Regions from separate parts of the Solibacillus sp. NPDC093137 genome, predicted to be linked through region 3. Evidence: riboswitches for the same ligand, from Rfam matches in the RefSeq annotation. Region 3 holds a riboswitch; each other region holds the start of a gene.

Region 1 (5,375 bases), on a different contig from region 3:
GATCGTACCGGGCACATTTATGAAAAAAGCATTAAAAGGTGAGTTACCACTATTACAAGTTGCGCAAGAACTGCAAAACGAGCTATTAATGCTTATGCCTGAAGAAATCGGCCAAGGTGCTTTAGAGCAAGAGAAATATTTAGTGAAAAATGCCAAGAAGATTGCAGTACTTGCAGCAGGTGCAGCAGCACAACGCTACGGTGCAAAACTGGATGCGGAACAAGAGCTGTTAGTAAACATCGCAAACATTGCGAACCAATTATACGCAATGGAATCTGCAGTAATCCGTACACAAAAAGCAATCGAGCGTGACGGAGAAGAAAAAGCAGCACAAAAAATTCTTTACACTCAAATTTTCTGTCAGGAAGCATTCGCAGAAATCGAAAAAGAAGCAAAAGAAACATTAATCGCTTCAGTTGAAGGTGACGATGCACGTATGATTTTATCAGCATTACGTAAATTAACGCGCAACAACCCTTACAACTTAATTCCGAAAAAACGTGAAGCTGCAGCGAAACTAATCGAAGCAGAAAAATATGTAGTTTAATAAAGACGGTAACCGGGTGTATACAATGCACCCGGTTTTTCTATGGGTTTTCTAATAAAATGTAAAATGTTCTAATATAATTTCAAAATGTCTAATATACATGGGAACTTCTAATATAAGTTTCCTATCTTCTATTATGTCACCCAAAGTTTCTAATAAGTGAAGTGAAGCCGTTCTTCTAAAATATGTCGGGCATGTTCTAATATTTTTGCACATCTTCTAATAACAACCATAACCAGTAAAACTCCGATAGTGCGAACACATTTTTGATTTGTCCTTCTATATCCGTTACAATATAGGAAAATCCAGGGCAAAAAGGAGTACTTACATGACAGTAAAATTCATCCAATATCCGAAATGTACAACTTGTAAAAAAGCGCAAAAATGGCTAGATGAGCAAGGTGTGGACTATGTAAATATTCATATTGTAGAGCAGACACCATCTAAAGAGGAACTTAAAGCAATTTACGAAGCTAGTGGAGTGCCGCTGAAGAAATTCTTTAATACATCTGGCATGAAATATCGTGAATTAGGCCTAAAAGATAAATTACCGACAATGTCCGAGGATGAGCAATTAGAGCTATTAGCATCGGATGGTATGTTAATTAAGCGACCAATCGTTACAGATGGTAAAAAATTAACTTTAGGATTTAAGGAGTCTGACTTCTTAGAAACTTGGAAATAAACAGTTATTCACATTGTATTTCCGAACGAAATATGGCAAAATGAACTTGAATGTACTACATATAACATGGAGGTTTTCGAATGAGCACACCTAAAGAATTACGTTATTCAAAAGAGCATGAGTGGGTTAAAATTGAAGACGGTAAAGCGACAATCGGTATTACGGATTTCGCACAGTCTGAACTAGGCGATATCGTATTCGTAGAGTTACCTGAAGTAGGCGATGAAATTTCAAGGGATCAGCCTTTCGGTAGTGTAGAATCTGTTAAAACAGTTTCTGAACTATATGCACCACTTTCTGGTAAAGTTGTTGCAATCAACGAAGAATTACTGGACAATCCTGAATATGTAAATGAATCACCATACGGTAATGCATGGATGGTTACTGTTGAGTTAACAAGTGAAGCAGAAGTAGACGAGTTATTAGACGCAGATGCTTACACTGCATTAATCGAACAATAATATGAAACACTAAAGCCTTCTATATAAAGGTTTTAGTGTTTTTTTGTTATTCTATATATAAAGGTGACGAATGAAAGGAAGCGTGTTATATGGGAAGATGCATCGTTGTAGAAGGACGTGCCGATAAATTGAGATTAATCCCGATATTAGCTGAAGACGTGACAATTATTTGTACAAATGGCACGATAAGCGAAGTCAATTTAATTGATTTATTGGAAGAATATGAGCAAGATGAAATTATCACTATGTTTGATGCAGATAAAAACGGTGAGAAGTTACGTAAACTGATGAACCGTGCATATCCCGAAGCGACACAGCTTATCATACCTCACGAATATGTAGAAGTAGAAAAAACACCTACTAAAATCTTAAGGGATATTTTACTACAGGCAAAATTTTTAGTAAAAGAAGGATGACAGTATAATGGAACAATGGACGAAACAGCAATGGGAACAGAACGTAGAACAGTATGATCAGACAGCGTTTTTCTTATATACGCCTATGTGCGGCACTTGTGAAGTGTCGGAAAAAATGTTGGAAGTAATTGAGAAATTACTCCCAGATCTTCCGCTTGGTATGGCAAATATCAATTATTTAGGGGATTTACCATATGAATTGAAAATTGAAAGTGTACCTTGTTTAATCGTTTCAGACAACGGGGAACTAACGAATAAAATTTATGCATTTAAATCCGTACCGTTTTTGTATGAAATATTAAAAAAGTAATTGACGTAGTCACTTTGTCGTGATAAAGTAACATTCATAATAATAAAACTTAATAACGTTGCTCTTATAAAGAGAGGTGGAGGGAAGTGCCCTATGAAGCCCGGCAACCAGCGTTTACGCAAAGGTGCCAATTCACACAAAGTTTAAACTTTGAAAGATGAGAGAACGGTTTACCGTATAAATGTATGTGAAACCTTTCTACTTGTCTTGGTAGAAAGGTTTTTTTCATTCAACGGAGGTTTTGAATGAGAATAGAACATGATTTTGAAATAGCAGGAAGGTTATTTCAATTTAGAAGGAGTACAACCGATGATTGATATACAAAATATTACAAAAGTGTATAACACGAAAAACGGTAAACTTACAGCAGTTGATAATGTAAGCCTATCGATTAACAAAGGTGAAATATACGGAATTATCGGCTACAGTGGTGCCGGTAAAAGTACGATGATCCGACTGCTGAACGGTTTGGAAAAGCCTACAACAGGTTCTGTCATTGTAGGCGGCCAGGATATTGCAAAAGCTTCCGGGGCAAAATTACGAGAAGCACGCCAAAAAATAAGTATGATTTTCCAGCACTTCAATCTGCTCTGGTCACGTACAGTTGAAGAAAACATCGCATTTCCACTTGAAATTGCGGGCGTTTCAAAAGCTGATCGTGAAAAGCGAGTAGAAGAGCTGATTGAACTCGTAGGTTTAAAAGGAAGAGGGAAAGCGTATCCTTCACAATTGTCAGGCGGTCAAAAGCAGCGTGTCGGCATTGCACGAGCGTTGGCGAACAACCCGGAAGTGCTTTTATGTGATGAAGCGACTTCAGCGCTTGATCCGGAAACAACGGATTCAATTTTGGAATTACTGCTCGATATTAATAAAAACATCGGACTTACAATTGTACTCATTACACATGAAATGCATGTTATCCGCAAAATCTGTAACAGAGTAGCGGTAATGGAAGCCGGTAAAGTAGTGGAACAGGGAGATGTATTGCAAGTGTTCCAGCATCCTCAAGCACCAATTACGAAAAACTTCGTATCACAGGCTTCTGGTGAAACACAGGAAACGCAAGCATCACTGGAACAGATTTTAGCCAATTATCCAGAAGGCAAAATCGCTAAATTAACATTTGCAGCGGCAACGACAGAACAGCCTGTCATCTCACAAATGATTAAGCAATTTGACGTAGTTGTTAATATAGTGCATGGCAAAATCTCAAATACAACGGGCGGTTCGTTTGGTACATTGTTTATTCATATCGATGGCGAGCCAAAAGCAGTCGCGGAAGCATTAAGCTTTTTAGCAAAGCAAGAAATTCAGGCGGAGGTGATTGAGCATGTTTAATCAATTATTTCCGAACGTAGATTGGGGTAAAATGCTCGAAGCAACATATGAAACAATTTATATGACGGCTGTTGCGACAGTCATCACATTTATACTAGGACTTCTAATTGGCATTGTCTTATTTTTAACGAGCGACAATCAATTATGGGCAAATAAAATTGTGCACTTTTTGACAGGATCACTCGTAAACATTTTCCGGTCGATTCCATTTATCGTCTTAATCATTTTATTAATTCCATTTACTAAGTTTTTACTTGGAACAATCCGTGGCGCCAATGCAGCATTACCTGCGCTAATTATTGGGGCAGCACCGTTTTATGCGCGCATGGTATTAATAGCATTAAGAGAAATTGATAAAGGTGTCATTGAAGCAGCCCGCTCAATGGGAGCGAAAACTTCTACGATTATTTGGAAAGTGCTGATCCCGGAAAGCTTACCGGCATTAATTTCTGGTATTACTGTTACTGCGGTAGCTTTAGTAGGATATACAGCAATGGCCGGCATTATCGGTGCGGGTGGTTTAGGTAACCTGGCATTCCTTGATGGTTTCCAGCGTAACCGAACAGATGTGACATTAATGGCAACTGTTTTAATTTTAGTTGTCGTATTCATTATCCAATTTATTGGGGACTTCATTACAGTAAGAGTGGACAAACGATAGTTAGTGGCTCATAAATGGCCGTAATTATAAATAATGGTGCATCGAAACAATATGGACGCAAACTTTAAAAAAGTGCGCGTCTATAAGAAAAATAATCAGAATATAAAAAAGGTTTCGATAAACTGGACAAACTAAAAAAAGGGTAGGTAAAACAAATGAAGAAATTATTATCAAGCGTTATTTTAGGAGCTTCAGTACTTGCTTTAGCAGCATGTGGCGGAGAAGATGAAAAATTAGTAGTTGGTGCGTCAAATACACCACACGCAGTTATCCTTGAAAAAGTTAAGCCGATTTTAGAGGAACAGGGTATTGAGCTAGAAATTGAAACTTATACAGACTACGTTCTTCCAAACCAAGATTTAAATAACGGTGATTTAGATGCAAACTACTTCCAGCACATCCCATACTTCGAAGCTCAAAAAGCGGATTTCGATTATGACTTTGCAAATGCTGGCGGTATTCACATCGAGCCGATTGGTATTTACTCTAAAAAATATTCATCTTTAGAAGAACTTCCTGAAGGTGCGACGATTTTACTTTCTAACTCAGTGGCAGACCATGGACGTATGCTTTCATTACTTGAAGCACAAGGTTTAATTACATTAGCAGAAGGTATTGATAAAACAAAAGCAGAAATAAAAGACATCGTAGATAATCCGAAAAACTTCGAATTCGATGCAAACACAGCAGCTGAATTATTAGTGCAAATGTATGAAAATGAAGAAGGCGATGCGGTGTTAATCAACTCAAACTTCGCAATCGATAACGGTATTAACCCATTGGAAGATTCAATCGCAATCGAGTCTAGTGAATCACCATATGTAAACATTATTGCAGTAAAATCTGGTGATGAAGATTCAAAAGAAATTAAAGCATTAGTAGATGCATTACGCTCAAAAGAAGTACAAGACTTTATCGTTGAAGAGTGGGGCGGCTCTGTAGTACCTGTTTCAGGCG
Region 2 (5,375 bases), on a different contig from region 3:
TTCCATCTGCTTTATGGATTGGCAAAATTTTTTACAAAACGGATATTCGACAACAAGGCAGCGGCAATTTAGGAACGACTAATACATTTAGAGTATTAGGCAAAAAACCGGGCATCGCCGTATTGCTTATTGATATATTGAAAGGAACGGCTGCGGTATTGCTACCGTTATTGCCATTTTTCGCAGACAGCACTGTCCATCCTTTAATCTTAGGTGTCATCGCGGCTGCTGGCCATATGTTCCCGATTTTCGCTAGTTTCCGCGGAGGAAAAGCAGTTGCTACGAGCGGCGGTGTTATTTTAGGCTATAATTTACCGTTATTTTTAATTTTAATCATTGTATTTGTCATCGCCTTAAAGTTAACGAAAATGGTCAGCTTATCATCTATGATTGTATCCGCTGCAGCGGTTATTTATGTAATTGGTCATTGGATGATAACAGGAGAATATGCATTATTCATTTTGGTTGTCGTTCTGGCAGGCTTCATTTTTTACCGTCACCGTGAAAATATTAAGCGGATTAAAGCCGGTACTGAACCGAAAATTAAAGGATTTTAAACGATTGACTGAAAGGGTTTCCTTTCAGTCTTTTTTTGTACTAAAAATTCAGAACGCGAGCTTTGTAAGTTTTTTTTATTTACTGCATAATGGCAGTAGAGGTGAAATATATGGAAATCAAACTATCAGAAAAAGCGCTCAATTGGTTTAAACAAGAGATGGAAGTAGAAAAAGGCGATTTTATTCGCTTTTATGCAAGGTATGGAGGTTCTTCACCTTTTCATGAAGGGTTTTCGTTAGGGATGACACGGGAGCAGCCGCATGAAATAGGTATTGAAACGGTTGTGGAAGATATTCATTACTACATCGAAAAATCCGATGAATGGTTTTTTAATGAACATCATTTAGTTGTAGATGTCGCCGATTCATCCGATGAATTAACTTATTCGTACGAAAAATAAAGGCCCTATTTCAGCTTCCTAATACGAACAATTTGCCGCTCAAAAAGTTCAAATGTTTCGAATTTATTGTAAATCCATTTTTGCCGATTCAATCGTTATAATGAGTAAGGATTATATCGAGGATTGATGAGGGATTACATGTGAAAGTGAAACAGGAATTTTATTGGCGCTGCGTATTTTTTATTGCAGGCATCATTGTTTTATCATTAGGCGTCGCATTGACGATCAAAGGACAAATACTTGGCGTTGGGTCATGGGATGTCCTTCATATCGGATTACAAAAAAACTTGGGATTAACGGTCGGTATGTGGTCGATTATTTTAGGTTTGCTCATTCTGGCTGTTGATACGTTTTTCACGAAAAGATTGCCGAAAGTCGGAACTTATTTGGACATGTTCCTGACAGGGATTTTTATTGATATATTTTTGTTAGTATTACCGGATGCGAATACACTGTTAGAACAAACATTGGCGTTTGTTGTTGGCGTTGTCCTGCTCGGCTTCGGCTGCGGGATGTATATGGTCGCAAACCTCGGTGTAGGACCTCGTGATACATTAATGCTGCTGTTGGTGCATCGCCTCGGCTGGAGTGTCAACCGTGCACGGACGACAATGGAAGTAACGGTTGCTGTATTAGGTTTTGTATTGGGCGGACCAGTCGGAGTCGGTACTGTATTTATGGCGTTCGGCTTAGGGCCTGTCGTACAATGGGCACTCAAATGGAACGGAAAGCTGTTCCACCGCGCAGCAGGTGTCGAAAGTGTTGTTATATAAATAATGAGGAGAGCAAGCAATATGCGTTTGCTTTCTTTTTTTTACATTTAAATTGTTACAATTTTCAAAAAATACTTTCTCTACAATGAAAAAAGGTGCATAGTAGTAAGTGGAGGTGTTTTTAAATGATACATATTGAAAATATCCATTTATATCGCAATGACAAAAAGATTTTAAATGATTTAAGCTGGCATGTTCAAAAGGGACAGCATTGGGCTATTTTAGGGTTAAACGGATCCGGCAAAACGACGTTGCTGAAAGTTATTAACGGCTATATTTGGCCAAATGAAGGTAAGGTCCAAATACTGGGTGAAACATATGGCAAGACGTATATACCGAAACTGCGGACACGGATCGGCTGGGTCAGCAATGCGATGATCGATAACTTCAACTGGCAGGATAATGCAATTGAAATCGTGCTCAGCGGAAAATTCGGTGCCCTTCGCCTTTTCAATGATGTGACGGAAGAAGAAATTGACCATGCGGTTTCTATTATGAAGCATTTTCACTGTGACCATTTAGCAAATAAATCATTCGAGCATTTGTCTCAAGGTGAACGGCAGCGTGTTCAAATAGCAAGGGCCATTATGGCGGATCCGGAAATTTTAATATTGGATGAGCCATGTGGCGGTCTGGACTTAATCGAACGGGAAAACTTGCTGCAAACAATAGAACAGATTGCACAAGCAGAAAACGGCCCTACCCTAATTTACGTGACGCATCATGTAGAAGAAATACTTCCTTGTTTTAGCCATGTACTTTTAATGAAAGACGGAAAAAATGTCGAAGCCAATGCACGCGAAGTTGTTTTAACAGACGAATTATTAAGCGATTTCTTCGGGCGGGAAATTAGTTTGCAGATTGAACGCGAACGTGCCTGGGTCGCAATTAAATAAAACGAACCAGCAGGAGTCCATCTCTTGCTGGTTCGTTTCATTTATAAGCATTAAATATGATATTCAATATTTTCATCGACGTAATGCCATTCATACGGCGTTTCTTGGTATACGTAGTAGTTCAGCCAGTTGTAGAACAACAGATGCGAATGGGCACGCCAAACATTTTTCGGTGCCTGCAACGGGTCGTTATTCGGGAAATAGTTGATCGGAATTTCCGTATTGTCCGGATCTTTCTCAATATCGCGGAAATACTCATCCGATAAGGTCGTTGCATCATATTCCAGATGCCCTGTAATCATAATATGTTTATTGTTTTTCGATTGCACGATAAACACGCCTGCATCATCCGAATAGCTTAATAGTCGCAAGTCAGGGTGTGCTCGCACTTCATCAATTGAAACCGACGTGTGGCGTGAATGAGGTGCCACATACTCATCGCTGAATCCCCGCACTAAATCTACTGTTAAATCCGTAATCACATGGGAATAAACACCGGAGCATTTCTTCGGCAATTCGAATTTTCCGATGCCAAAATGATGATACAAGGCAGCTTGGGCGCCCCAACATATATACATAATCGACGTGACATGTTCATCTGCCCAGTCCATAACATGCGTAATCTCATTCCAGTAGCCAACATCTTCAAAATCCATTTTCTCTACTGGCGCTCCTGTAATAATGAGCCCATCAAAGCGACGGTGCTTCACTTGGTCGAACGTCCGGTAAAAAGTATCTAAATGCGATTTGGAAACATTTTTTGATTCGTATGTAGCCGTGTTTAAAAATGTCACATCCACCTGTAATGGTGTATTACCGAGTAAGCGCAGCAACTGCAGTTCGGTTTTCTCTTTTTCAGGCATTAAATTAAACACTAAAATATTTAACGGTCGAATTTGTTGTGTTTTCGCACGGTCTTCCTCCATGACGAAAATCTTCTCTTTTCTAAGCAGCTCACCCGCCGGTAAATGTTTCGGAATATTAATCGGCATTCCACTTTCCCCCTCATAAACTTTTTCAATAAACTTTTAATAATCTGTGGTATTCAGGCAATGCATTGTTTTACGAGCGAAACGAACCGTTCCGGAACAATAAAAAAGCCCCTCTCATTCCAGCAAAACAGAATTGAGAGGGGCTTCTACCCGTTCTTATCTGCCAAGGTCAACACCTTGCTGGAAGTAGCACCTTTCTAGTTAAACTAGAGGTTGCTGAAGCATCATCGGGCCAAGTCCCTCCGCTTCTCTTGATAAGTCTATTAAATTGTCATTAGTGTATCATGTACTTTGTAATTTTGCAATAATTCCAAAAATATTATTTCACGCATACTAAAGCTGCTCTTTTTCTATAGTAAATAAGATTGTCTCCAGCCGTTCATCCCATACACGTGTCAATGTATTGTATACCCGCACAAAATGCCTGTTTTCCTTTTGATCAAACAGTAAAAAACATAGGACCGGTATATCATTAATCTGGATCGATTCCGTCGAAACAACACTCGTTATATAGTGCGGTACTTCATCTTCCGCCACCGGTTGTTCGGAAAGTTGCTGTTGTATGAAATCAATCAGCACTGTCTCTTCAATTGCTTCGATTTCTTCTGTTTCGATTGTCGGGAAAGGCTCCGGAAACTCTTCCAAATCCGCAAATTCCTCCAGGTCACCCTCCAATGGCTGCTCATGGATCGGGCTGTATTGAATAAAATAACTTGTTTCTTCAAGTTCCTCTTCAAAAATGCCCGATTCCAGCTGAGCCTTACCCTTTGCAGTTAGTGCAAATTCCTGTTCCTTCACAATCATACCCAGTCGTAACATTTTATTCGTCAAATCATGAATAAATAACGGTTCCACCAATAAAATTTCGGCTAATAACTCCACATTTTTCAGCTTCGCCTTCTCAAATGAAATGAGCATCATCTTCATTAAAATATCCATGGCATTACGCATTACCGGATGATATTTCACTTCCAATGTGTGAATCGGAATGGCGTATTGCATTTGCTTTTTGATTTCAATGGACGGATTTTGGATGAGTTCTTTCTGCAGCTGTATAACTGTACTTTGTAAATCCATTCAATCCCCCTGTTTCTACACAGCAAAATAGCCGTCTTGCTCTTTTACTGTCGTTAATACATGGGCATACATATCCCGTGTTTTCGCGCTCTTTGGACGCTTTGTAAACATTTCGGTACTGCCAATCATTATGAGCAGTTCCCGTGCGCGGGATAATGCAACATTCAGGCGTCGGTAATCTTTCGCAAACCCGATTTCTCCGCGCTCATTGTCATGATTCCGCACCATGCTGACGATAATCACATCCATCTCCATCCCCTGGAATTTATCGACGGATCCTGTACGGATGTGTAAATGCGGTACACTGATTTCCTGTTCGATCAGACGATTAATACGTTTCACCTGCTCCGCGTAGAATGAAATAACGCCAACCGATTTTAATGCGTCTTGTGGAATCAGCCCTTGTGCTTTCGCTTGTCCCGTTGCGGCATTTAATTCAAGAAGCTGCTGTTTAATCTGTTCCAGCTCAGCTAAATTGAATAAACTCGAGCCTTCCTTCATACGCTCTTCAAAATACGGCTTGGCATTCGGAATATCAAGCCATAGTAAATGGTGATTTCGTGTAACCTTTGATGTTTCAAGGAAATGATCGCGTACGGCATCCGAATCCTCTAACCCACACTGCAGCTGTTCGGATTCATTTTCGTAAAACGGTGTGATAGTTGACATAATATTTTTA
Region 3 (5,375 bases):
ACAAATCAAACGTTACAATCAGATTGATGAGCTTATCAATACTAATATTTTGGAATTGAAGAAGGGTAAAACAGCAGATAATACCGCACTTATATATGGTAAAGAAGTTCGGAAAATTGAGTCTGGTGTTCGTACTTTAAAACTGTTTGCGAGCGATGCAGTGAATATGTTAGATCTAAATAAACATTTAGAAAATCGCAGTAGTGAACGTATACGTTATTTTGATAAACGCTCCACGTCTTTGGAAGCAGAAATTATTTCCCTAACAAAGCAACTATCTTATAAATAAATTAAGAGGCCATCCTAACATAGTTTTTTGGTAGGATGGTTTTTCTTATGTGGTTCTATAAATTGTAATACCCCACTGACCATATTTCGCATAAAAAAGTTTATACTTATAAAAGAGAAGCGAACGAAATAGGAGAGAATGGATATGAAAACAGTAGTAGTTGTAGGTGGCGGGATTACCGGGCTATGTACGATGCATTATTTGAAAAATAAAATGCATGAGCAAAATGTGGAAGCACGGTTAATACTGATTGAAAAGAACGCATATTTAGGCGGGAAAATTCATTCCGAAAAGGATAAAGGTTTTATTATGGAAACGGGGGCTGACTCAATTGTAGCTCGCCATCCAGGGGTTTTAGAGCTTGTAAAAGAGCTTGATTTTGAATCAGAGCTTGTCTATAACGAAACAGGAATTTCTTACATTCATACGAATAATGAGCTCCATGCAATTCCGGCAGGATCGACATTCGGTATTCCGATGAGTGTGGAATCACTCATGTCGAGTACGTTAATTTCTGAAGAAGGAAAGAAGAGAGCACTTCAAGATTTAGAAATCCCGAATACTAAATTTACAAAAGAAAGCTCGATCGGTACGTTTTTGGAGTATTTTTTAGGGGAAGAAATTGTCCGCAAGCAAATTGCCCCTGTATTAGCGGGTGTTTATTCAGGCGACTTATATCAATTAAGCCTGGCTTCCACATTGCCTTATTTAGTGGATTATAAAAACAACTACGGATCGATTATTAAAGGATTCGAAGCACATCGAGAGCAATTTGAAAAAGCTGTGAATAAGAAGTTTATTTCTTTCCGCTCAGGTTTATCGGCATTGATCGATCGCTTAGAGGAACAACTGCCGGAAGTTGAATTCATGAAAAATACAGTAACAAAGCAAATCCGTAAAAAAGAAGAGCAATATGAAGTCGTGCTGGAAGAAGAAATAATTTTATCGGATGTTGTTGTATTGGCTGTTCCAAATGAAACAGTACGTCATGTCATACAGGATGACTCACTGGAAGAACAGTTGAAAAAGTTCACGACGGCATCTGCTTTAACGATGTATTTGGGCTTTGATGTACCGGATGATATTTTACCGGCAGATGGTACAGGCTTTATCGTTTCGCATAATAGTGATTTAGTTTGCAATGCGTCAACATGGACGAGCCGTAAATGGAAACATACATCGGCGGAAGGTAATTTACTTGTTCGCCTGTTTTATAAAAATATTAATCCGCGTTATGAAGAGTTGGCTGCTATGTCTGATGAAGAACTTACGAAAGTTGCACTGGAAGATATACGTGTTAGCTTAGGTGTTGAAGCGGAGCCGACAGTCGTCAATGTAACAAAGTGGGTTGACCAAATGCCCCGCTATGATTTGGCGCATAATGAAGCATTATCGGAAGTTATACAGCAGCTGGCAAATGATTACCCGAATGTTCTATTAGCGGGATGTGCCTATTTCGGAGTAGGAATCGGTGCCTGTATTTTAAATGGAAAAAAAACAGCTGAACAAATTATTAGTCGAATTATGTAAAGAAATACTTCATTCGGCTAAAGGGTATTGACGGAAGTATTAGATAACGTTATGATTCATTTAATTATTTTAAAAATTCATATTATTTTCTTATCAAGAGAAGTAGAGGGACTGGCCCGATGAAACTTCAGCAACCAACGTTAAGTCAGGTGCTAAATCCAGTGGCAAATGCCAGAAGATGAGAAGGGATTAAGTTGATAACTATTATGCCTTCTTTTATTTAATGAAAGAAGGCTTTTTTGTATCGTTAATATACTGAAAATACTGTAAATGATGGAGTGAAGGCAATGGGTTTACTTGAAGAATTACAAACACGGGTTTTAACAGCAGACGGGGCAATCGGAACACTTCTTTATTCATATGGATTGGATTATTGTCATGAAGAGATGAATATTGCACGTCCTGATATTATAGAAAAAATTCATAGTGAATATATTGCGGCGGGTGCAGATATTATTCAGACAAATACATACGGAGCCAACCGAATTAAGCTTGCACGTTATGGCTATGAAAATCGTGTTAAGGAGTTTAATGAAGCTGCGTTAAAAATTGCAAAGCGTGCTGCTTCCCTGGATGGACAATATGTGCTGGCGACAATCGGTGGTATTCGTGGAATCCGAAAAAGTGATGCGACATTAGACGAAATTTTAACTGCGTTCCAAGAACAAGCGGAAGTATTACTAGCTGGTGAACCAGATGGATTCTTACTGGAAACGTATTACGATTTTGAAGAATTATCGCATTGTGTCCATCTATTACGTTCTATGACTGATTTACCGATCATTGCCCAAGTGACAATGCAGGAGCCGGGTGTCCTTCAAAATTTAATGTCTTTAAATGAAGCACTTCAGGATTTGGAAAGACTAGGTGCGGATATTGTTGGGAGTAACTGCCGATTAGGTCCTTTCCATACGATTCAGGCATTTGAAGGAGTCAATTTACCGAAAAAGGCCTTTCTATCGGCTTACCCAAATGCATCATTATTAGATATTGAAGATGGTCGTGTTGTCTATGAATCGGAAACCGACTATTTCGCACGTGCAGCCGTTGAACTTGTAAACCAAGGAGTCCGTTTAATTGGCGGGTGCTGCGGGACGACACCGAAGCATATTGCAGCCGTAAAAAAACGTTTGGCGAATATGCAACCAATCGAAACGAAGGAAGAAAAACACAGGTCTACACAATTCGTCCGTATTCCGGAGCCACGTAAACAAGAGCCGCTCCACGAAAAAGCAAAACGTGAACGCTCTGTTATTGTTGAGCTGGATACACCGCGTCACCTGGAAATCGATGGGTTTGTCGAAGGGGCAAAACAGCTGGCAAAAGCGGGAGCCGATGTCATTATGATGGCTGATAACTCACTTGCTTCGCCGCGCATCAGCAATATCGCGATGGCCGCTATTTTAAAAGAGCACGGAATTCGTTCATTGCCGCATTTAACGTGCCGTGACCGAAATTTAATTGGGCTTCAGTCACATTTAATGGGACTTGATGCTTTGGAGCTTCATGATATTCTGGTCGTAACAGGGGACCCAACAAAAGTGGGGGATTTCCCGGGGGCGACGAGCGTATATGATGTTTCGTCAATGGAGCTCATTTCCTTAATTAAGCAGTTAAATAAAGGTGGTTCTTTTACTGGGAAGTCACTCCGTAAACAGGCGAATTTCTCGGTGGCCGCTGCTTTTAATCCGAATGTCCGTGTGTTGGACCGTGCTGTTGCCCGTTTAGAGAAGAAAATCGAGCATGGTGCAGATTACTTTATTTCACAGCCGGTTTATACGAAAGAAAAGATTATCGAAATCTATGAGGCGACTAAGAATTTGGAAACACCGATTTATATCGGGATTATGCCACTTACTTCATCACGCAGTGCGGAATTTTTACATCATGAAGTACCGGGCATTAAATTGTCCGATGAAGTACTTGCGCGTATGGCTGCCTGCGGGGACGACAAGGAAGCATCGACAGCAGAAGGAATCGCAATTGCGAAAGAGCTGCTCGATACGGCATGCAAATATTTTAATGGTATTTATTTAATTACACCGTTTTTACGCTATGATATGACGCTGGAATTAATGGACTATGTAAAACAATATGATGTGGAAAGTAAAGGAGTTCAGTCGAATGTATAATCACCCAATTCATGAGCAATTACAAAAAAGAATACTTATCATTGATGGTGCCATGGGGACGATGCTTCAGGCAGAAAACCTAACATATGAAGATTTTGGCGGGGAAGACTTAGACGGTTGTAATGAAAACCTGGTACTTACGAGACCCGATGTTTTAGGCAAAATTCACCGTGAATATTTAGCTGCAGGCGCTGATATTATTTGTACAAATACGTTTGGCGGAACACCGCTTGTTCTGGATGAGTATGACATAGGGGACAAAGCGGTAGAAATTAATAAGCAGGCGGTTGAAATTGCACTAGAAGCAGCGAAGGAGTTTTCGACACCGGAATGGCCGCGCTTTGTCGCAGGTGCAATCGGCCCTACGACAAAAACATTGTCAGTAACAGGCGGTATTACATTTGAAGAGCTGGAAGAAAACTTTTATATCCAGGCAAAAGCGCTAATCGAAGCTGGGGCGGATCTTCTCTTAATGGAAACTTCCCAGGATATGCTGAATGTTAAAGCAGGAACGATTGCGATACACCGTGCATTTAAAGAACTCGGCAAAGAGCTGCCTGTCATGATTTCAGGGACAATCGAGCCAATGGGAACAACGCTTGCCGGGCAATCAATCGAAGCATTTTATATTTCAATCGAGCATATTAAACCATTGTCTGTCGGACTGAACTGTGCGACAGGTCCGGAATTTATGACCGATCATATCCGTTCATTGGCAGAGCTTTCGAACGGCTATATTAGCTGTTATCCGAATGCCGGTTTACCGGACGAGGAAGGCTGCTACCATGAAACGCCGGATTCATTATCGAAAAAACTGCAAGGCTTTGCAGAAAAAGGCTGGCTGAATATCGTCGGTGGCTGCTGTGGTACAACGCCAGCACATATCGCAGCGATCCGTGAAGCTGTAGATGGCTATAAACCGCGTGAGCCGAAAGACGTAACACACGGACATGTCGTATCAGGTATCGAGCCATTACAATACGACGAATCTATGCGTCCGTTATTTATCGGGGAGCGTACGAATGTTATCGGCTCTCGTAAATTCAAAAACCTGATTGTTGACGGCAAGTTTGAAGAAGCTGCGGAAATTGCGCGTGCACAAGTTAAAAACGGGGCACATGTCATCGATATTTGTTTAGCAAATCCAGACCGTGATGAAGTAGAAGATATGAAAAACTTCATGCAGGAAGTTGTGAAAAAAGTTAAAGTGCCGCTTGTCATTGACTCTACAGATGAAAAAGTAATGGAAGTCGCACTGAAGTTTTCACAAGGGAAGGCCATTATTAACTCGATTAACTTGGAAGATGGAGAAGAGCGTTTCGATGCTGTTATGCCACTAGTGAAAAAATATGGGGCTTCGCTTGTTGTCGGTACGATTGATGAAACTGGAATGGCTATTACACGTGAGCAAAAGCTTGAAGTAG
Region 4 (5,375 bases), on a different contig from region 3:
CGCAAACACCGGTTTCAACAACCATTTCCTGCCTGGAAAATAAGCGTACCCAACCCTCAAATTCACCCAAATTCTAATAACATCGATATTTCTTCTAATATCCCCAAAATTTCTTCTAATAATCGTTTTCATACTTCTAATAAACCATATACACCGTGTAAAAAATCATCAAATAAAAAAACACTAGCAAGGAGGCTCGCTAGTGTTCCGGAATTATTTTATACTGCCACGTTTACATCATTATAGGCCCGTAAACGATAGGCAGTTAAAATCTTGGTCATGACGATTTCCTCTTTTGCCGAGTAGTCAGGGACCGCGTATGGGCGCTCCACTAACTGAAATTCACCATATTTTAAGAACCACTCTCTGGCTGGCGATAAAATATGGGCTGTACCATGAATTTTGTATTCCTCGGCAACTTCTTTTACAACATAACCTGCTGTGGCAAGATCGTGAGCTTGTTCAGAGAAGGCACTGTGTCCAAAAACATGCTGCCACATCGTATTCACATCCGCCAAAATTTGCTGGATAGCGCAAGCGTTCACAAATTCCTTTACGTCATTAAGTTCATAAATAATATAGGCTGCAATGTTTTGTGCACTGTATACTTTCCCCATGTTGAACAACTCCTTTTCTTCCAATGATGCTGCAACATCACTTTAAATTTTTCCGGTTGGTAATATTATTATCCCAATTGTATTACTTGGTATTAAATTTGTCAATAAAACTTATAAAAATAGTAGGGATTAATTTTCTAAAAATTGCTTAGCTTCTCGAATGGGAAAAGCTAAGCCTTTTTTAAAGGTTTATGCGTTTGTTTCTGCGCCTACTTCAGCCGCAACTTTCGCTAATGCCTGTTCTAAATCTGCGATAATATCTTCTGCTGCTTCTAACCCGATCGATAAGCGAATGAGCTCTTCCGATACGCCGGCAGTTTTTAGTTCTTCAGCAGATAACTGTTGGTGCGTTGTGCTCGCAGGGTGGATAATCAATGAACGGGCATCCCCAACGTTTGCTACGTGTGAAAACAATTCTACGTTATCGATTACTTGGCGACCGGCTTCGCGTCCACCTTTAATGCCGAACGTAATGATAGATCCAAAGCCGTTTTTCAAGTACTTTTTCGCCAAATCATGTGTCTCAAAATCTTCAAAGCCGTTGTAATTTACGTATTCCACAAATGGGTGGTCTCTTAAATACTCGGCAACTTTTTGTGTATTTTCATTGTGACGGACAATACGCAAATGAAGCGTTTCAAGTCCTTGCAGGAAGTTAAATGCTGCGTCAGCAGATAATGTTGGACCAAAATCACGCAATAGTTGAACACGAAGCTTTGTCGCAAATACTGCGCCTGCTGTGTCAATCCCGTAGCGTAGACCATGGTAAGAAGTATCCGGTTCTGTAAATCCTGGATGTCTTCCTTGTGTCCAGTCGAACTTCCCTGCATCAACGACAATCCCGCCGATTGTCGTTCCATGACCACCAATCCATTTTGTTGCAGAATGGATAACAACATCCGCACCGAATTCAATCGGATTACTTCCGTATGGGGAAGCAAATGTGCTGTCGATTAATAAAGGAAGACCATTGTCATGAGCGATGTTTGCTACCGCTTCAATATCCAGTACTTTCAAGCTTGGATTTCCAATAATTTCAGCGAAGATCGCTTTCGTTTTATCCGTGATTGCCGCCTGGAAGTTTGCAGGATCTGATTCATCCACAAATTTTACTGTAATGCCGTAGCGAGGCAATGTAGTTGCGAATAAATTGTAAGTCCCACCGTAAAGTGAACCTGCCGCAACAATTTCATCCCCTGCACCGGCTACGTTTAAAATCGAAAATGCTACTGCTGCTGCGCCAGATGAAAGCCCTACTGCAGCTGTACCCCCTTCTAATAAAGCAACCCGCTCTTCAAATGCCCCGACTGTCGGGTTCATAATACGAGAATAAATATTGCCTGTTTCCTGTAATGCAAATAGACGTTGCGCATGAGCTGTGTCATTAAATGCATAGGCTGTTGTGCGGTAAACTGGAACTGCAATTGCACCTGTTACCGGGTCTGGCTTTTGTCCCCCGTGTAATAATAAAGTTTCTGGTCTTAAATTTGTCATTTTATTACCCCCAAAAATTTAATCGATGGTGAAATCGGTGTTTTTTGAGGAGGATTTTTTAAATGAAAAAAACCCTCTTCAGTTAAGAAGAGGGTTGCGCATGAGCAAGTTTGCCTCCTCTTATCTTTCAAAATGATTGTCCATTTTGTAGGAATTAGCACCTTAGTCAGTTCATCACTTACTGGTTGCCGGGCATCTCAGGGCCTATTCCCTCCGCCGCTCTTGATAAGAGTTATGTGATTTGTGTTCCATCGTTGAGTCTCAGTATAAAACATACTAATCCGATATGTCAACACAAAAAATTAAAATTTTCAGATTTCTATTCGGATTACTCTTATCTGTATTTAACGATATGCAAAAATTCCTTCCTTATGAATTGAACAGACGTTAATAATCGACTTCAAGTAAAATATTGACTAAAATAAGCTTGAAGGCTATATATTTATTTTTTTTATTACATATAAGGGAGATGTTCACGTGAATACAAAAGAATTATTACGCAGTCATACATCTGTTCGTAAATATACAGGTGAGGAAATTTCTAAAGAAACTGTCATCGATTTAATCGAAACTGCACAAATGGCGGCAAGTTCGCATTTTGTACAGGCCTACAGTGTCATTTGGGTAACGGATGAAGAAAAGAAAACGAAGCTTGGTGAACTGTCTAAAAATGAATTCCAGTTCAAAACAGCGGGCGCCTCTTTCTTGTTTTGCGTAGATTTCAAACGTTTGCAAGTAGCCGGTCAAAAACATGGGGTTGATATTTCTGCTGACACGGCTGAAAACGTGCTTGTAGGGGTAGCAGATGTTGCATTATTTGCTCAAAACTTCGTTATTGCAGCTGAATCAATGGGTTACGGCATTTGCTATATCGGTGGTGCCCGTACAAATCCTAAGGAAATCAGCGCGCTGTTCAATTTACCGGAATACGTTTTCCCGTTATTTGCGATGACAATCGGTACACCGACAAAACGCAATGAAACAAAACCGCGTTTACCGGTAGCTGCGGTATTGCATGAAAATGGTTATGACGTTGATAAGTACGAGACGCTGCTAGATGAGTACGATGGAATTATGGAAGACTATTACAGCAGCCGGTCTTCGAATCAGAAGACTGCAACATGGACGAAACAAATGGCTGATTACTTAGTTGAACAAAACCGTCCGCATATTAAAGACTTCCTTGCTTCACAAGGCTTTACTTGGAAGTAAGCTAATAAAAAGGAGTATGCCGCAAAATGGCATACTCCTTTTGTTTATTTCAACCCTTCAATTTGCAATGCTTTTACAGGCTGGAAATCTTCTCCTGTTTTTGCATACGTTATCGTCGCCTGGTCACCTTCTTGCAAGTATATTGCAAACGGTGCAACTTCCGTAGAAACGATGAAGTTTTCACCTGTGTTCGCCAGGAAGGATACAATTGTGAAATCACCTACACGCTCTTTATAAACACGCATGACTTTTACCGTCGCTTTGGCCTCTTCGGCATTCGAAGTACCATCTACCGTACTGCCGCCACGGCTTAACGCTGTTTTATAAAGTCTTAACGCTTCATTTGGTGTTGTACCATATGCCGAAATTTCAGGATTTGCTGCTGACACGATAAAGTAATTTTGCAGGAATCCGTTCGCATCAAGTACAGCTGACAGCCAGCTCGCTTCACCGTAGAAGTTATAAAGGATCGGCATTTCGCCCTCCCATTCTTTTTCGATGAATTTTTTCTCGATAATTTCAAGAGCCCCTTGGGAATCCATATAAGACTCTTCCAGATTTCCAGTATAGTACGTTGCTTCACCAGTACGTGCATGTGTTAATGCATAACCAAGCATCGAGTCAACGCCCTCTTTTGGACTTGTAAAATCAGTGAAATAATACATTTCCCCGTCTTCCATAAAGATCGGACTTACATTTGCTTCCGTACCTTCATCACTCGGTAACTTAACATCCTTTTTACCGACAAGACTATTCCAGAAGCCGTGTACATAGTTACCGAAATAACTGTTTTGCAAACTTACTGCTTCCGGTGAGACAGCACCGTCAATAAATGCCGGTACATCTGCAATCGCAATTTTCTCTGTTGCACCCGTCTCCGCATCAACAAGCACAATCCCTTTTACATCAAAGCCGTTACGAGCAGAAATGAATTCCCCGTAAGAACGGATGTAATATGGTTTTCCATCTTCATCAATTTCCAGCTGCGGATCTCCATAGAAAATTAATGATGGATTTTGAAGACGAATATGACGCTCCAGGTTTTTATTTAAATAAGCAGATGGAACATAGCTCATTTCTGCCTTCACAAACTTTGGATTATCGCTTGAGTCAGTAGCACTCATCGTGAAATATCCTGGAGTTGTTTTTCCGTTAAACCACTTAAAGAATCCTGAAAACTCTACAGGTGCAATGTAAACATACTGATCATTTACTTTTTGAATTTGCAGATTTCCTAATTCATAATAGCTCGTGTTTGGCACCTGTCCAAACGCTTTTTTCATTTTGTTTTTAACAAATTTCGGCGGTACACTTGCCGGTGTTTTCGTCTCATCAAACGCCGAAATTTCCGTCTTTTCCTTCATTTCTGAAGACTTGAATTTTTCATCTGCATTTAAAAATGGTGCACTTACTAAATAGCCGATCCCAATAATGCTGACAAGCACGATCGCAGATTTAATTTTTTGCTCCTTACCGACTGCAAATATCGCGCCAATAATCGCTACAACAGGTATTACGTATAAAAAAATCGTCCAGCTTAGATCGATTTTAGAAATATATACTGTTAAAAATACTGAAATAAAACTTACTATAAATGTTGTAATGAATAAGCTCGTAAATGTTTTTGATGAAAGCTCCTTATTGCGAACTTTTTTTGATAACGGCATTAATAATAATGTGATCAAAAGTGATCCAATTGCCGTTATTAGCAATAATTGTCCCATAACAATCACCCTCTCTTACTTACTATGTACGAATAACCTTTCAAAAAGATTCATAAACAAGTAAAATCGCATAATTTCTGGCATAATAGAGCATATATTGTATTTTTATGAAATCATAGTTTAGTTGTTTAGTAATTATATATAAATATTATACTCAGGGGGTTAATGGATGGCACGGAAAGTTTTGATTTTACTGTTCTTCGGGCTTGGCTTGTACTATGTATTCTTTTTTGAAACGATTGATAGTTCACTAAAAATGGTCTTTAAACTTTTGCCAATGATTTTGCTTATAGCGCTTGCACTTTTAACAAAAGTACATGTGAAATCT

Evidence for each region. Region 3 has a riboswitch for S-adenosylmethionine ahead of ACQKN3_RS19765 (bifunctional homocysteine S-methyltransferase/methylenetetrahydrofolate reductase). Riboswitches for the same ligand answer to the same signal wherever they lie in the genome.
Region 1: linked by a shared signal. The riboswitch ahead of ACQKN3_RS13955 (methionine ABC transporter ATP-binding protein) and the one ahead of ACQKN3_RS19765 (bifunctional homocysteine S-methyltransferase/methylenetetrahydrofolate reductase) in region 3 are both predicted to bind S-adenosylmethionine.
Region 2: linked by a shared signal. The riboswitch ahead of metA (homoserine O-acetyltransferase MetA) and the one ahead of ACQKN3_RS19765 (bifunctional homocysteine S-methyltransferase/methylenetetrahydrofolate reductase) in region 3 are both predicted to bind S-adenosylmethionine.
Region 4: linked by a shared signal. The riboswitch ahead of ACQKN3_RS12505 (O-acetylhomoserine aminocarboxypropyltransferase/cysteine synthase family protein) and the one ahead of ACQKN3_RS19765 (bifunctional homocysteine S-methyltransferase/methylenetetrahydrofolate reductase) in region 3 are both predicted to bind S-adenosylmethionine.

What each region holds. Positions count from the first base shown of each region.
Region 1 is NZ_JBNNVH010000003.1:198,308-203,682, forward strand. It holds gene ACQKN3_RS13930 (acyl-CoA dehydrogenase family protein) at 1-547, shown strand, start outside; gene ACQKN3_RS13935 (arsenate reductase family protein) at 876-1,232, shown strand; gene gcvH (glycine cleavage system protein GcvH) at 1,313-1,693, shown strand; gene ACQKN3_RS13945 (toprim domain-containing protein) at 1,783-2,109, shown strand; gene ACQKN3_RS13950 (thioredoxin family protein) at 2,117-2,419, shown strand; SAM riboswitch class I at 2,481-2,583, shown strand; gene ACQKN3_RS13955 (methionine ABC transporter ATP-binding protein) at 2,729-3,757, shown strand; gene ACQKN3_RS13960 (methionine ABC transporter permease) at 3,750-4,418, shown strand; gene ACQKN3_RS13965 (MetQ/NlpA family ABC transporter substrate-binding protein) at 4,574-5,375, shown strand, end outside.
Region 2 is NZ_JBNNVH010000001.1:1,050,301-1,055,675, forward strand. It holds gene plsY (glycerol-3-phosphate 1-O-acyltransferase PlsY) at 1-557, shown strand, start outside; gene ACQKN3_RS05370 (HesB/YadR/YfhF family protein) at 668-958, shown strand; gene ACQKN3_RS05375 (YczE/YyaS/YitT family protein) at 1,105-1,731, shown strand; gene ACQKN3_RS05380 (ABC transporter ATP-binding protein) at 1,857-2,627, shown strand; gene metA (homoserine O-acetyltransferase MetA) at 2,678-3,619, opposite strand; SAM riboswitch class I at 3,773-3,880, opposite strand; gene ACQKN3_RS05390 (nucleoside-diphosphate sugar epimerase) at 3,953-4,696, opposite strand; gene ACQKN3_RS05395 (AAA domain-containing protein) at 4,712-5,375, opposite strand, start outside.
Region 3 is NZ_JBNNVH010000011.1:20,247-25,621, forward strand. It holds gene ACQKN3_RS19755 (chemotaxis protein) at 1-289, shown strand, start outside; gene hemG (protoporphyrinogen oxidase) at 434-1,819, shown strand; SAM riboswitch class I at 1,907-2,004, shown strand; gene ACQKN3_RS19765 (bifunctional homocysteine S-methyltransferase/methylenetetrahydrofolate reductase) at 2,107-3,951, shown strand; gene metH (methionine synthase) at 3,944-5,375, shown strand, end outside.
Region 4 is NZ_JBNNVH010000002.1:139,604-144,978, reverse strand. It holds gene ACQKN3_RS12510 (hypothetical protein) at 219-617, opposite strand; gene ACQKN3_RS12505 (O-acetylhomoserine aminocarboxypropyltransferase/cysteine synthase family protein) at 807-2,111, opposite strand; SAM riboswitch class I at 2,229-2,343, opposite strand; gene nfsA (oxygen-insensitive NADPH nitroreductase) at 2,589-3,323, shown strand; gene ACQKN3_RS12495 (hypothetical protein) at 3,368-5,047, opposite strand; gene ACQKN3_RS12490 (lysoplasmalogenase) at 5,217-5,375, shown strand, end outside.